Regions from separate parts of the Rhodococcus sp. NPDC058532 genome, predicted to be linked through region 2. Evidence: riboswitches for the same ligand, from Rfam matches in the RefSeq annotation. Region 2 holds a riboswitch; the other holds the start of a gene.
What was found. Region 2 has a riboswitch for S-adenosylmethionine ahead of ACFWQG_RS01150 (hypothetical protein). Riboswitches for the same ligand answer to the same signal wherever they lie in the genome.

Region 1 (5,626 bases), on a different contig from region 2:
ACGAGGAGACGTGCGCGTGGGCGGCCCGGCCAGTAGTCCGCGACGGGAGATCCAGTGCCGTCGCGGATCGTGAGCACGGCGATCGCCACCATCGCGGTCATGACCGCCGCGGGGTTCTGCGCCCCCACCGCGCACGCGGCCGCCCGGATCGAAGGCACCTACCAGGCTCCGGGCGTCCTCACCGTGACTTGGGACGACGGCCGCGAGCTCGGGTGCGAGGCCCCGCGAACGCAGCAACCGGGCGGCCATACCGTCATCTACCCGAACGACCCCGCGAGCGGGCCGCACCCCATAGTCGTATGGGGCAACGGCACAGGCTTCGGCACCGATTCGACGTGCTCCTACCATGACGCGCTGGTACACCTCGCGTCCTGGGGATTCGTGGTGGTCGCCCCCAACAGCGGCGCGGTCGGGGACGGCACCGCCCTGCTGGCGGCGGTCGACCACGCCGTCGAGCTGAACGACGACCCGTCGAGTCCGCTGCATAACCGACTCGACACCGACCGGATCGCGGCCGTCGGGCACTCGCAGGGGGCGGGGGGCGCGGTCACCGCGGCCCGGTCGTCCGCGGGCCGCATCGTCAGCGTCGTCGCCCTCGCGTTCGCCGATCCCACCCCACTGTGGTGGTGGCCGGTGGGCCTGCCGGTACCCACCGCTGCTGGACTCTCCGCCCCGATCTTCCTCGTCCGCGGCACGGGCGACTGGCTGGCAACCGAGCGCGGCCAGCGCATCTACTTCGACCAGGTTTCCGGGGCCGCGGCCAAGGCGGCACTGGTGGGCGGCGACCACCTCGACCTCACCGGGGCACTCGGATACGTCACGGCGTGGCTGCGGTACTCACTGGCCGGCGACGTCTTCGCCCGGCGCGCGTTCGTGGGGGACGGCGCCGGGCCGCCCGAGTTGGCGACCAACATCGCGCCGGGCGGCCACTGGCGTGAGGTCGCCCTCAAGAACCTGCCCTTCTGCGCGGGCTGTCCGCCCGGCAGTTGATCGCAGCATGCGCCGCGATGCGGCCAAACCATAGGAGCGTCCCGACATTTCGGCGCGCGAAGGATGCCCGCCGGTCCTAGGGTGGGGCATGGCGAGGACACTGCAACCCGAGGCCGCGAATGTCGCGAGGACACTGATCTCGCGGGGCCACCACGGAGTGGTGGTCACTCAGGACCGGCCGACCCGCACCGCCGCCGAAGCCGCCGCGACCCTCGGCGTCGACATCGGCGCGATCACCAAGTCCCTGGTCTTCCTCCTCGACGACGAGCCGGTCCTGCTGCTGGTGTCGAGTTCCCACCAGGTGGACACGGAGCGCACCGGCAAACGTCTCGAGGGGATGCTCACCCGCGCCCCCGCCGAACTGGTGGTGCAGGTGACCGGTCAGCCGCTCGGCGGCGTCGCCCCGGTTGGGCACCCGACCAACCTGTCCACCTACATCGACACCGCCCTCGAGGCCTACCCGGAACTGTGGGCGGCGGCGGGGCACCCGGGCGCCATGTTCCGGACCACGTTCCGCGAGCTGGTCCGGATCACGGCCGGTCTGGCCATCGACGTCGACTGATCCCCGCCCCTGCGGGTCGCGGCGCCGACGCTAGTGCGCCGCCGCGCCGCTCGTCACGCGCTCGCGCACGAACTCGCCCACCGCGCCGACCAAACGGTCGACATCGGCGCCGCTGCTGCCGAGCCCGAGGCTGGCGCGGACCGCGCCCGCGCCATGACCGAGCCGGGTCAGCAGCGGGTGCGCGCAGAACTTACCGTCCCGCACGCCGATGCCGTACCGGTCGGACAGGAACGTCGCGACCTCACGGGGTTCGGCGCCGGCGACGGTGAAGGTGACGATGCCGACGGCGTCCGGGGAGTCCGGCCAAATGCGCAGCACCCGAACCCCGGTGATCGCGTCGAGCCCGGCGGTCAAGCGGTCGCACAGCACCCGCTCGTGCAGCTCGGCGGCGTCGGCGTCGAATCCGGCGAGCGCCTCGCAGGCGGCGGCGATCGCGACGGCACCGAGAACGTTCGGGGTGCCCGCCTCGTGCCGCTGCGGGGCGGCGGCCCACTGCACGGCGTCGATCTCGACGTTCTTGGTGGCCCCGCCACCGGCAAGGTACGGCTCGGCGGCGTCGAGCCAGTCGGCGCGCCCGACGAGGGCGCCTGCGCCGAACGGCGCGTACAGCTTGTGCCCGGAGAAGGCGAGGTAGTCGACGCCGAGGTCGGCGATGTCGACGCGGCGGTGCGGCAACAACTGCGCAGCATCGACGAGGATGCGGGCGCCGCACTCGTGGGCAATCCGCGCGAGCCGGGCGATCGGCAGCACCTCGCCGGTGACGTTGGAGGCGCCGGTGACGGCGAGCAGCGCCGCCGGGCGGGTGCACAGTTCGGCGACGATCCGCTGCACCGTCTCCTCGACGGTGTCCGCGGACCGGACGACGCGGGCGCCGTTCCGATTCCAGGACAACAGGTTTGCGTGGTGCTCGATGTCGAGGACCACGGTCTCACCCGGCACGCAGGAGGCGAGCAGGTTCAGTGCGTCGGTGGTGTTTCGGGTGAACACCACGACGTCGTCGGCGCGGGCCCCAACGAAGTCCGCGACCACGCCGCGGGCGCCCTCGTAGCGGTCGGTGCACACCTGGGAGGCGTAGCCCGCGCCGCGGTGCACGCTGGCGTAGAACGGCAGCAGTTCCTGCACCCGGTCCGCGACCGCGGTCAGGGCCGGGGCGCTGGCGGCGTAGTCGAAGTTGGCGTACCTGACCGAGGTGCCGTCAGTGAGCGGCGCCACCAGGTCTCCACCACAGACGGGCGCGAAAGATGCCGTGCCGGAACAGTTTCCGTCGAAAGTGGTGGCGACCTGGGGGGTGGTGTCGAGTACAGCGGTCATGGCGTCATCCCTTACGTCAAGGGACCCGTGCGATGGAGAGGTGGTGCATCGAGTCCGCGCTTGCCGTGTCCGGAATTGGAAGCACGGCCAGGTCGTCACCCGGGGCACCCCACCGCGGTGGAGGGTTGCCGGCCAGCAAGCCGGGGCTACACGCTGGCACTCATAACCTGAGCAGAGAATGGCAGCATCGGCGTCGCGCTGTCAACCCCCGCCCACCGAGTGCGCCTGTGACCTCGACCACCGCGATGCCCGACATCTGCGGCGCCGCCGTTGCGGCAGTACGTTGGACCCGACCCCGAATGTCCTACGGAGGGAACGGCCATGGCTCGCGTCGTCGTCATCGGTGGCCACGGAAAGGTGGCCCTGCACCTGGCACGGATCCTCAGCGGACGCGGCGACGAGGTGACCGCGGTAATCCGCAACCCCGACCATGCCGCCGACGTCGTTGCCGCGGGGGCAACACCGGTACTCGCCGACGTCGAGAACCTGAGCGGCGAACAGCTCGCGGAGGTGCTGCGCGGGCAGGACGCGGTTGTCTGGTCGGCGGGCGCGGGCGGCGGCAACCCCGACCGTACCTACGCCGTGGACCGGGACGCCGCGATCCGGTCGATGGACGGCGCCGAGGCCGCGGGCGTGCGGCGGTACGTGATGGTCTCCTACCTCGGATCAAGGACGGACCACGGTGTCCCACCGGACAATTCGTTCTATGCCTACGCGGAGGCAAAGGCCGCCGCCGACCAGCACCTGCGCGGCACCGCCCTGGGCTGGACGATTCTCGGCCCCGGCACACTGACCCTCGCCCCGGGGACGGGCCGGGTCGAGGTGAGTCCGACGCCCACCGCGCATGCGGTGAGCCGGGAGGACGTCGCCGCTGTCGCGGCCGCCGCCCTTGCCGACCCGACCACCGTGCGCCGCACGATCCCGTTCAACAACGGTCCGACCCCGATCGCCGAGGCGATCACCACGCACTGACCGCCCCCGCGGGTCAGCCGGGCGCCGACCCTGGGTGACTACCCGCTGCGCCGCAGCCGCTGGGTCAGCCGGTGCGCCTGTCGCAGCAGCAGTTCCCCGAGTTCCGGGCGCCGCTCGTCGCGGAACCGACTCTCCACGCCGGTCAGACTCAACGCCCACTCGGGCCGACCCGCCGCGTCGAAGACCGCGGCGCCCATCCCCCAGCTGCCCTCGACGAGCAGGGCGGGATTGACGCAGTACCCGGCCAGCCGGGTCACTACGACCCGCGCCCGGATGCCGTCGCTGTCGTGGTCGACCCCCCACTGCGCGGTCAGGTCCCGCCGTTCCAGGTACTCCTCGACCTCCCGATCCGGCAGGTGCGAGAGGATCGCCAGCCCGGCGGACGCGACCCCGAGCGGCAGTCGCAACCCGACGTGCAGGACGTGCGAGCGCAGCGGGAAGCTGCCCTCCTCGCTCGCGATGCACACCGTCTCGTCGCCGCGTCGCGCGGAGAGGAAGGCGCTCTCGCCGGTCTCGCGCGCCAGGTCCCGCAGGATGTCGCGACCCAGATCGGTGATGTCGTAGCGGCCGGCCGCCTGCGCGCCGAGCAGGTACAGCTCCGGGCCGAGCGCCCACCGCCCCGACCGGTGGTCCCGGTCGACCAGCCCCTCCTCGGCGAGCGCGGTCAGCAGGCGGTGCGCGGTCGGTCGGGCCAGGTTCGTTGCCCGGGCGAGCTCGGACGTCGACGCGCCCGCCGACACCCCCGAAAGTGCGCGCAGCAGGGCACCGACGCGACGGATCACCTGCGGCCTCAGCGGCTCCTCCATGACCCGATCCTACGTCCACTCAGTGAACGGCATGGCCGTGAAGGTCCATCAAACGAGCAGTGTCCGCCGATTCCTCCTCCCCTCTTGAAACCCTGGGAGCTGCGCACTTAAGTGGCCACCAGGAATCGAACCGCGGCGTCCGAGAAGTGAACATGATCCACCCGTTCGGACCGCGGACGCGTCAAGGGAAGGAACTTTTCGATGGGAACGACCCTGTGCACTACACCGGCCGAGGCGGTCGCCGACATCGGCGAGGGCGCCACCATCGCGGTCGGCGGGTTCGGGCTGTGCGGGATCCCCGACGCCCTGATCGCCGCGCTCCGCGATTCCGGGGTCGGCAACCTCGAGGTGTTCTCCAACAACTGCGGCGTGGACGATCACGGCCTCGGGATCCTGCTGGGCGGTGGGCAGATCAGCCGGGTGACCGCCTCCTACGTTGGGGAGAACCGGGAATTCGCGCGCCAGTACCTGGCCGGCGAACTGGAGGTCGAACTGACCCCGCAGGGCACCCTCGCCGAACGCCTGCGGGCCGGGGGCGCGGGCATCCCCGCCTTCTTCACCCCGGCGGGGGTCGGCACCCCCGTCGCCGACGGCGGCCTGCCGTGGCGCTACCACGCCGACGGCTCCGTCGCGGTCGCGTCCCCGCCGAAGGAGACCCGGGAGTTCGGCGACAAGCGGTACGTGATGGAACACGGCATCACCGCCGGCTTCGCGCTCGTGCACGCGGTCCGCGGCGACACCGCAGGCAACCTGGTCTTCGACAAGACCGCCCTGAACTTCAACCCGCTGGCCGCGATGGCCGGCAAGATCACCATCGCGCAGGTCGAGGAGCTCGTCCCGGCAGGCGAACTCGACCCCGCCCAGGTGCACCTGCCCGGCGTGTTCGTCCAGCGGATCGTGCACACCGGCCCCCAGCACAAGCGCATCGAAAAGCGCACCGTCACACCTTCGGCCGAGCCGAACATCACAGCAGAAGGAGCCTCGG
Region 2 (5,626 bases):
AACACCACCACCTTGCGGTGGCTGCGCCGTTCGAGCACCGCCTCGAGCCCGGCGGTGAGGGCGAGCGCCGACTTGCCGGTGCCCGCCTTGCCGCCGAGGGACACGATGCCGACGCTCTCGTCGAGCAGCAGGTCGAGGGCGATGCGCTGTTCCGCGGACCGGCCGTGCAGGCCGAACGCCTCCCGCTCCCCCCGCACCAGCTGCACCCGCTTGTCGGGGGTGACCCGCCCCAACGCGCTGGACCGGGTGCCGAGCAGCCGGATCCCGGTGTGGCACGGCAGCTCCCGCGCCTCGTCGAGCTCGACGACACCGTCGGCGAACAGCTCGTCGATCCGCTCGGAGGCGACGTCGAGTTCCGTCATCCCGGTCCACCCGGACGGCACCACGTCGTGGGCGTGGTACTCGTCCGCGGGGAGCCCGACGGCGCCCGCCCTGACCCGCAGCGGGATGTCCTTGCTGACCAGTGTCACGTCCCGCCCCTCGGCCGCGAGATTCAGCGCGCACGCCAGGATCCGAGAGTCGTTCGAGTCGGTGCGGAAGCCGACCGGCAGCACCGACGGGTCGGTGTGGTTGAGCTCCACCTGCAGGGTGCCGCCGTCGGTGCCGATCGGGACGGGTTGGTCGAGTCGGCCGTGCTCGATCCGAAGGTCGTCGAGCAACCGAAGTGCTTCGCGTGCAAACCATCCCAGCTCGTGGTGGTGTCGCTTCCCTTCCAGTTCACTGATCACCACCAGCGGCAGGATCACGTCGTGCTCGGCGAACCGGGCGACCGCCCAGGGATCGGAGAGCAGGACCGAGGTGTCGAGAACGTAGGTGCGGACGGAGCGGTTTGCGGTCACGGTGGCTCCTACGCCGACGCGGCGCCCGCGCAGGCGGCGGTTCGCTGGGCCGGTGGGTCCGCGCGAGGCCCGAGCCCCGCAGGGACCGGGCGCCGGTCCCCTCGCACCGAACAAGTCAGTCACGACTCGAACCTCCCGGACGGGCGACTTCCCCTGTCACCCGTTGATCCGAACGCTACGTCCACCGCGGGCGCCGCACCGTGAGCAACACGGTGAACGTTGCGTTAAGGCGGGGCCGACGCTTGATAGGCAAGTGCCGACTTGCATATACTTGGCTCGTGGACGCAGAACCCGACCTATTCAAGGCGATCAGCGACGCGACGCGACGCACCATCCTGGATGAGCTGATCGACCGCGACGGGCAGACCCTGTTCGAGATCTGCGGCAGGCTCACGATGAAACACGGCCTCACCTCATCCCGTCAGGCGGTCTCGCAGCACCTCGCGGTCCTCGAACAGTCGGGCCTGGTGCACACCCGGCGTCAGGGCCGATACAAGTTCCACCACATCGACACCGGTCCGCTCCGCGCAATCGTCGAACGGTGGCCCATCAACCGAGAGGAACCGACCCCGTGATCCGCATCAACATCACCAGCGTGCTCGTGGACGACCAGGCCAAGGCGCTCGCGTTCTACACCGAGAAGCTCGGCTTCGTGAAGAAGACAGACGTGCCCACCGGCGACGCCCGCTGGCTCACCGTCGTCTCCCCCGCGAACCCGGACGGCACCGAGCTGCTGCTCGAACCGGCCGGGCACCCGGCGGCGCGCCCGTTCAGGGAGGCACTGGTCGCCGACGGCATCCCGTACACCCAGTTCGCCGTCGACGACGTATACGCCGAGGTCGAACGCCTCCGCGCACTCGGAGTCGAGTTCACCCAGGAGGCAACCGATTTCGGCCCGGTCGTGACGGCCGTTCTCGACGACACCTGCGGGAATCTGATCCAGCTCGCCACCATGAAATAGGCGCCGGAACACGACGACGGCCCACACCCCGCGGGGTGTGGGCCGTCGTCAATTGTCGCCTAGACGTTCTTGGAGAGCATGCCCCAGTCCTCGAGCCCGTCGTACAGCGGGAAGTCGAGGGCCAGCTTCGACACCCGCGCGCGCAGCGCGGGGACGTCGGCGTTCGTGCCGTTCGCCAGGGCGGTGGCGATGATGTCGGCGACCTCGGTGAACTCGGCGTCGCCGAAACCACGGGTGGCCAGCGCCGGCGTGCCGATGCGCAGGCCGGACGGGTTCATCGGCGGGCGCGGATCGAACGGAACGGCGTTGCGGTTCACGGTGATACCGATCTCGTGCAGCAGATCCTCGCCCTGCTGGCCGTCGAGCGCGGAGTTCCGCAGGTCCACCAGCACCAGGTGCACGTCGGTGCCGCCGGTGAGCACCGAGATGCCGTTGCCCGCGACGTCGGAACCTCCGAGACGCTCGGCGAGGATCTTCGCGCCAGCGAGGGTGCGCTCCTGACGGGCCTTGAACTCGTCGGTGCCCGCGATCTTCATCGCGACGGCCTTCGCGGCGACCGCGTGCATCAGCGGCCCGCCCTGCTGACCGGGGAACACCGCGGAGTTCAGCTTCTTCGCCCATTCCTGCTTGGCGAGGATCATGCCGGAGCGGGGACCGCCGAGGGTCTTGTGCACGGTGGTGGACACGACGTCGGCATGCGGCACCGGCGACGGGTGCAGGCCCGCGGCAACCAGACCAGCGAAGTGCGCCATGTCGACCCACAGCTTGGCGTCGATCTCGTCGGCGATCGCGCGGAACGCGGCGAAGTCGAGGTGCCGCGGGTAGGCGGACCAGCCCGCGATGAGCACCTGCGGACGCTCGGCGAGCGCGATCTCACGGACCTTGTCCATGTCGACGACGTGGGTGTCCTCACGGACCCCGTACGACGCGACCTGGTACAGCTTGCCGGAGAAGTTCAGCTTCATGCCGTGCGTGAGGTGACCGCCGTGCGCGAGATCCATGCCGAGCAGCTTCTCGCCCGGGTTCATCAGTGCCATCAGGACGGCGGCGTTGGCCTGCGCACCCGCGTGCGGCTGCACGTTCGCGAACTCGGCCCCGAAGACGGCCTTGGCGCGCTCGCGCGCCAGGTTCTCCACCACATCGACGTGCTCGCAGCCGCCGTAGTAGCGACGGCCCGGGTAGCCCTCGGCGTACTTGTTGGTCAGGACACTGCCCTGCGCCTGCAGCACCGCGCGGGGAACGAAGTTCTCCGACGCGATCATCTCCAGGGTGTCGCGCTGACGGGCCAGCTCACCGTTCATGGCCGCCGCGACCTCGGGGTCGAGTTCGGCGAGCGAAGCGTTGTTGACGTCGGTGCTGGGCACAGCGGTCATCGAGGGATCTCCAAGCGAAAGGCCGGGCAGGGGGCACCCTCATTCTAGGGCCAGGTCAGTGGCATCTCGCCGCGGGTGCGGAGGGCGCCGGGCCCGGGCGACCGGACCGGACGAATCCGCTGGTCACCGCGGCACCACCGGTGCGGGGGCGGCGAGCCCGAACAGCAGGCTGCGTCCGGGGCCTGCGGGCACCGCCAGCAGCTGCCTGCCGGGCCGCCACCGCGCGAAACCGCCCGTGGACCGCAGCGCGGCCCGCAACGGACGCGGATCGGGATGCGTGCGCACCGCCACCCCGTCCGGCCATTCGAGCCGGATCCGATCGTCGGACTGCACCAGGACCAGCACGTCGACGGCGGTGTCGTCGACGCCGTGCGGCGCGGCGGGGACGGCGGTGGGCAACTGGTTCATGGGGTACTCCCGAGTTCCTCGGGCCGCCCGGAATCCGGGGGCGCTCCTGCCTGCACCGGTCGGTGCGGGCCGCTTCGTCACCCGAGCCACCCGCGAGCGTGGGGTTGGCGGCCGTCCAGTCGGGGCTTGGCGACGGCACTCGTGAAGCTGCGACCAGTGTAGGCGACGCCGGTCAGCGCAGGGCGGACGGGATCAGCGGTTCGTCGAGCAGCCGCCCGAACCGGTCCGCGCGGTCGTCGGCGTCCACGGCCCGGTCCAGCCAGCCTCCGAGCAGCCGGTAGCCCTCGACGTAAGTGGAGGTGTAGGCCCGCCACAGCGGCGACGACAGGAAGCGCAGCGACTGCCGCGCCCGCTCCGGCGTGCTGAGGTTCCAGGTCTGCAGGAACCGCGCGACCTCGTCGTGGGAGCGGCCACGGTCGTGTAGCAGCAGCGCCGCGTCCTGCCGCACCCCGAGCAGCTTCGCGGACGCGGTCGACAGCGCCTCGGCGCGCTCGCCGTCGAACCGCAGTCCCAGGTCCGCATAAATCTGCTCCGCCCACCTCCCCCAGCCCTGTCCCCGGGTCGCTCCGCCGGCTCCGCTCCTGTCCCCCCGGGTCGCTCCGCCGGCTCCGCTCCTGTCCCCCACGATCGCACCCAGCGCATGGTCCGCCAGGCCCTCCGCCATCAGGCACTGCGGGGTGTTGACGAGGAAGAGGGTGTGCTCGACCTGCCCGGCATCGACCAGGCCCGCCTCCTTGCGGCAGTGCTCGGTGTGGTGACCCGGATACGCCTCGTGGGCGATCAGGTGCGGCAGATTCGCCATGTGCTGCTTGAGATCCGAGTTGATCGCCACCTTGGAGCGATAGTCGCCCAGGTAGTAGTTGAAGCCCGACCACGGCTTGTCGCCGACCACCTCGTACTCGACGCGTTCGGTCTCGGGCAGCGGGTAGCGGGCGCGCACCAGGTCCCGCAGCGCCGAGGAGAACGCGTCGACGCACTCGGCGAGCCGCTCCGGCGGGATCTCGTCGGCGGCGCGGTGCGCCTGCAGCCGCTCCGCGAGGGTGCCGCCGCCCGCGAGCACCTCGTCCATCGCCCGGTGCGCGTCCCGGTAGTCGTCGACATTGCCCTCCTCGATCCGAACGTCGAAGTAGGCGTGCACCTCGTCGACGAATCCGATCCGCTCGCCGGCGAACGTGCGCGCCGAGCACTCCAGGGCGCGCAGGTGCACGTCGAGGAATTCGGCGCGGTCGGCGGGCAGCTCGACACTGCGCAGCTCGGCGCGCAGCTGCGCCGCCCGGCGGGCCAGGTCCCGCGGCTCGGGCGCCGGGGCGTTCTCCACCTGGCGACGCAAGGCCGGGTCGCCGGTATACGCGTCGACGAATCCCTCCTCGATCCGGTCGAAACCGAGCCCGAGCAGCAGATATTCACGTACGAATGCGGCGGCGTCCATACCTGGGCAGCCTAGTGTCCGGACCCGGCGCGGCGCGCCGGTGTGTGGGCGCGCACAATTCCCCTATGCAGATCGAGGCTGTGCAGGACGAGGTCGGGACGCGCGCATGGCGAAGGTGAGCGAGAGCAGTCCGTACGTCGAGTTCGATCGCAAACAGTGGCGGACCCTGCGGAAGTCGACTCCGCTGGTGCTCACCGAGGAAGAACTTCAGGGCATGCGCGGCCTCGGCGAACAGATCGACCTCGACGAGGTCGCGGAGGTGTACCTGCCGCTCTCGCGTCTGATCCACCTGCAGGTCGCGGCCCGGCAGCGGCTGTTCGCCGCGACCGCGACGTTCCTCGGCGAGAAGCACCCGGACCGGCAGGTGCCGTTCGTGATCGGTGTCGCCGGGTCGGTCGCGGTCGGCAAGTCCACCACCGCCCGGGTGCTGCAGGCGCTGCTCGCCCGCTGGGACCACCATCCCCGGGTGGATCTGGTGACCACCGACGGGTTCCTGTATCCGACAGCGGAACTGACCCGGCGGGGCATCATGCACCGCAAGGGGTTCCCGGAGAGCTACGACCGCCGGAAGCTGCTGCGTTTCGTCACCGAGGTGAAGTCGGGCGCGGAAGAGGTT

Region 1: it holds a riboswitch for S-adenosylmethionine, as region 2 does, so the genes downstream of both, ACFWQG_RS10250 (aminotransferase class V-fold PLP-dependent enzyme) here and ACFWQG_RS01150 (hypothetical protein) in region 2, are expected to answer to the same signal.

Annotation. Positions count from the first base shown of each region.
Region 1 covers NZ_JBHXNU010000006.1:226,051-231,676, forward strand. Annotated here, with positions in the region: gene ACFWQG_RS10240 (hypothetical protein) at 70-990, shown strand; gene ACFWQG_RS10245 (YbaK/EbsC family protein) at 1,079-1,552, shown strand; gene ACFWQG_RS10250 (aminotransferase class V-fold PLP-dependent enzyme) at 1,583-2,863, opposite strand; SAM riboswitch class IV at 2,915-3,031, opposite strand; gene ACFWQG_RS10255 (SDR family oxidoreductase) at 3,185-3,835, shown strand; gene ACFWQG_RS10260 (IclR family transcriptional regulator) at 3,874-4,641, opposite strand; gene ACFWQG_RS10265 (CoA transferase subunit A) at 4,843-5,626, shown strand, end outside.
Region 2 covers NZ_JBHXNU010000001.1:250,257-255,882, reverse strand. Annotated here, with positions in the region: gene ACFWQG_RS01170 (PhoH family protein) at 1-839, opposite strand, end outside; gene ACFWQG_RS01165 (ArsR/SmtB family transcription factor) at 1,118-1,414, shown strand; gene ACFWQG_RS01160 (VOC family protein) at 1,414-1,800, shown strand; gene glyA (serine hydroxymethyltransferase) at 1,860-3,173, opposite strand; gene ACFWQG_RS01150 (hypothetical protein) at 3,297-3,581, opposite strand; SAM riboswitch class IV at 3,619-3,728, opposite strand; gene ACFWQG_RS01145 (DUF885 domain-containing protein) at 3,754-5,010, opposite strand; gene coaA (type I pantothenate kinase) at 5,117-5,626, shown strand, end outside.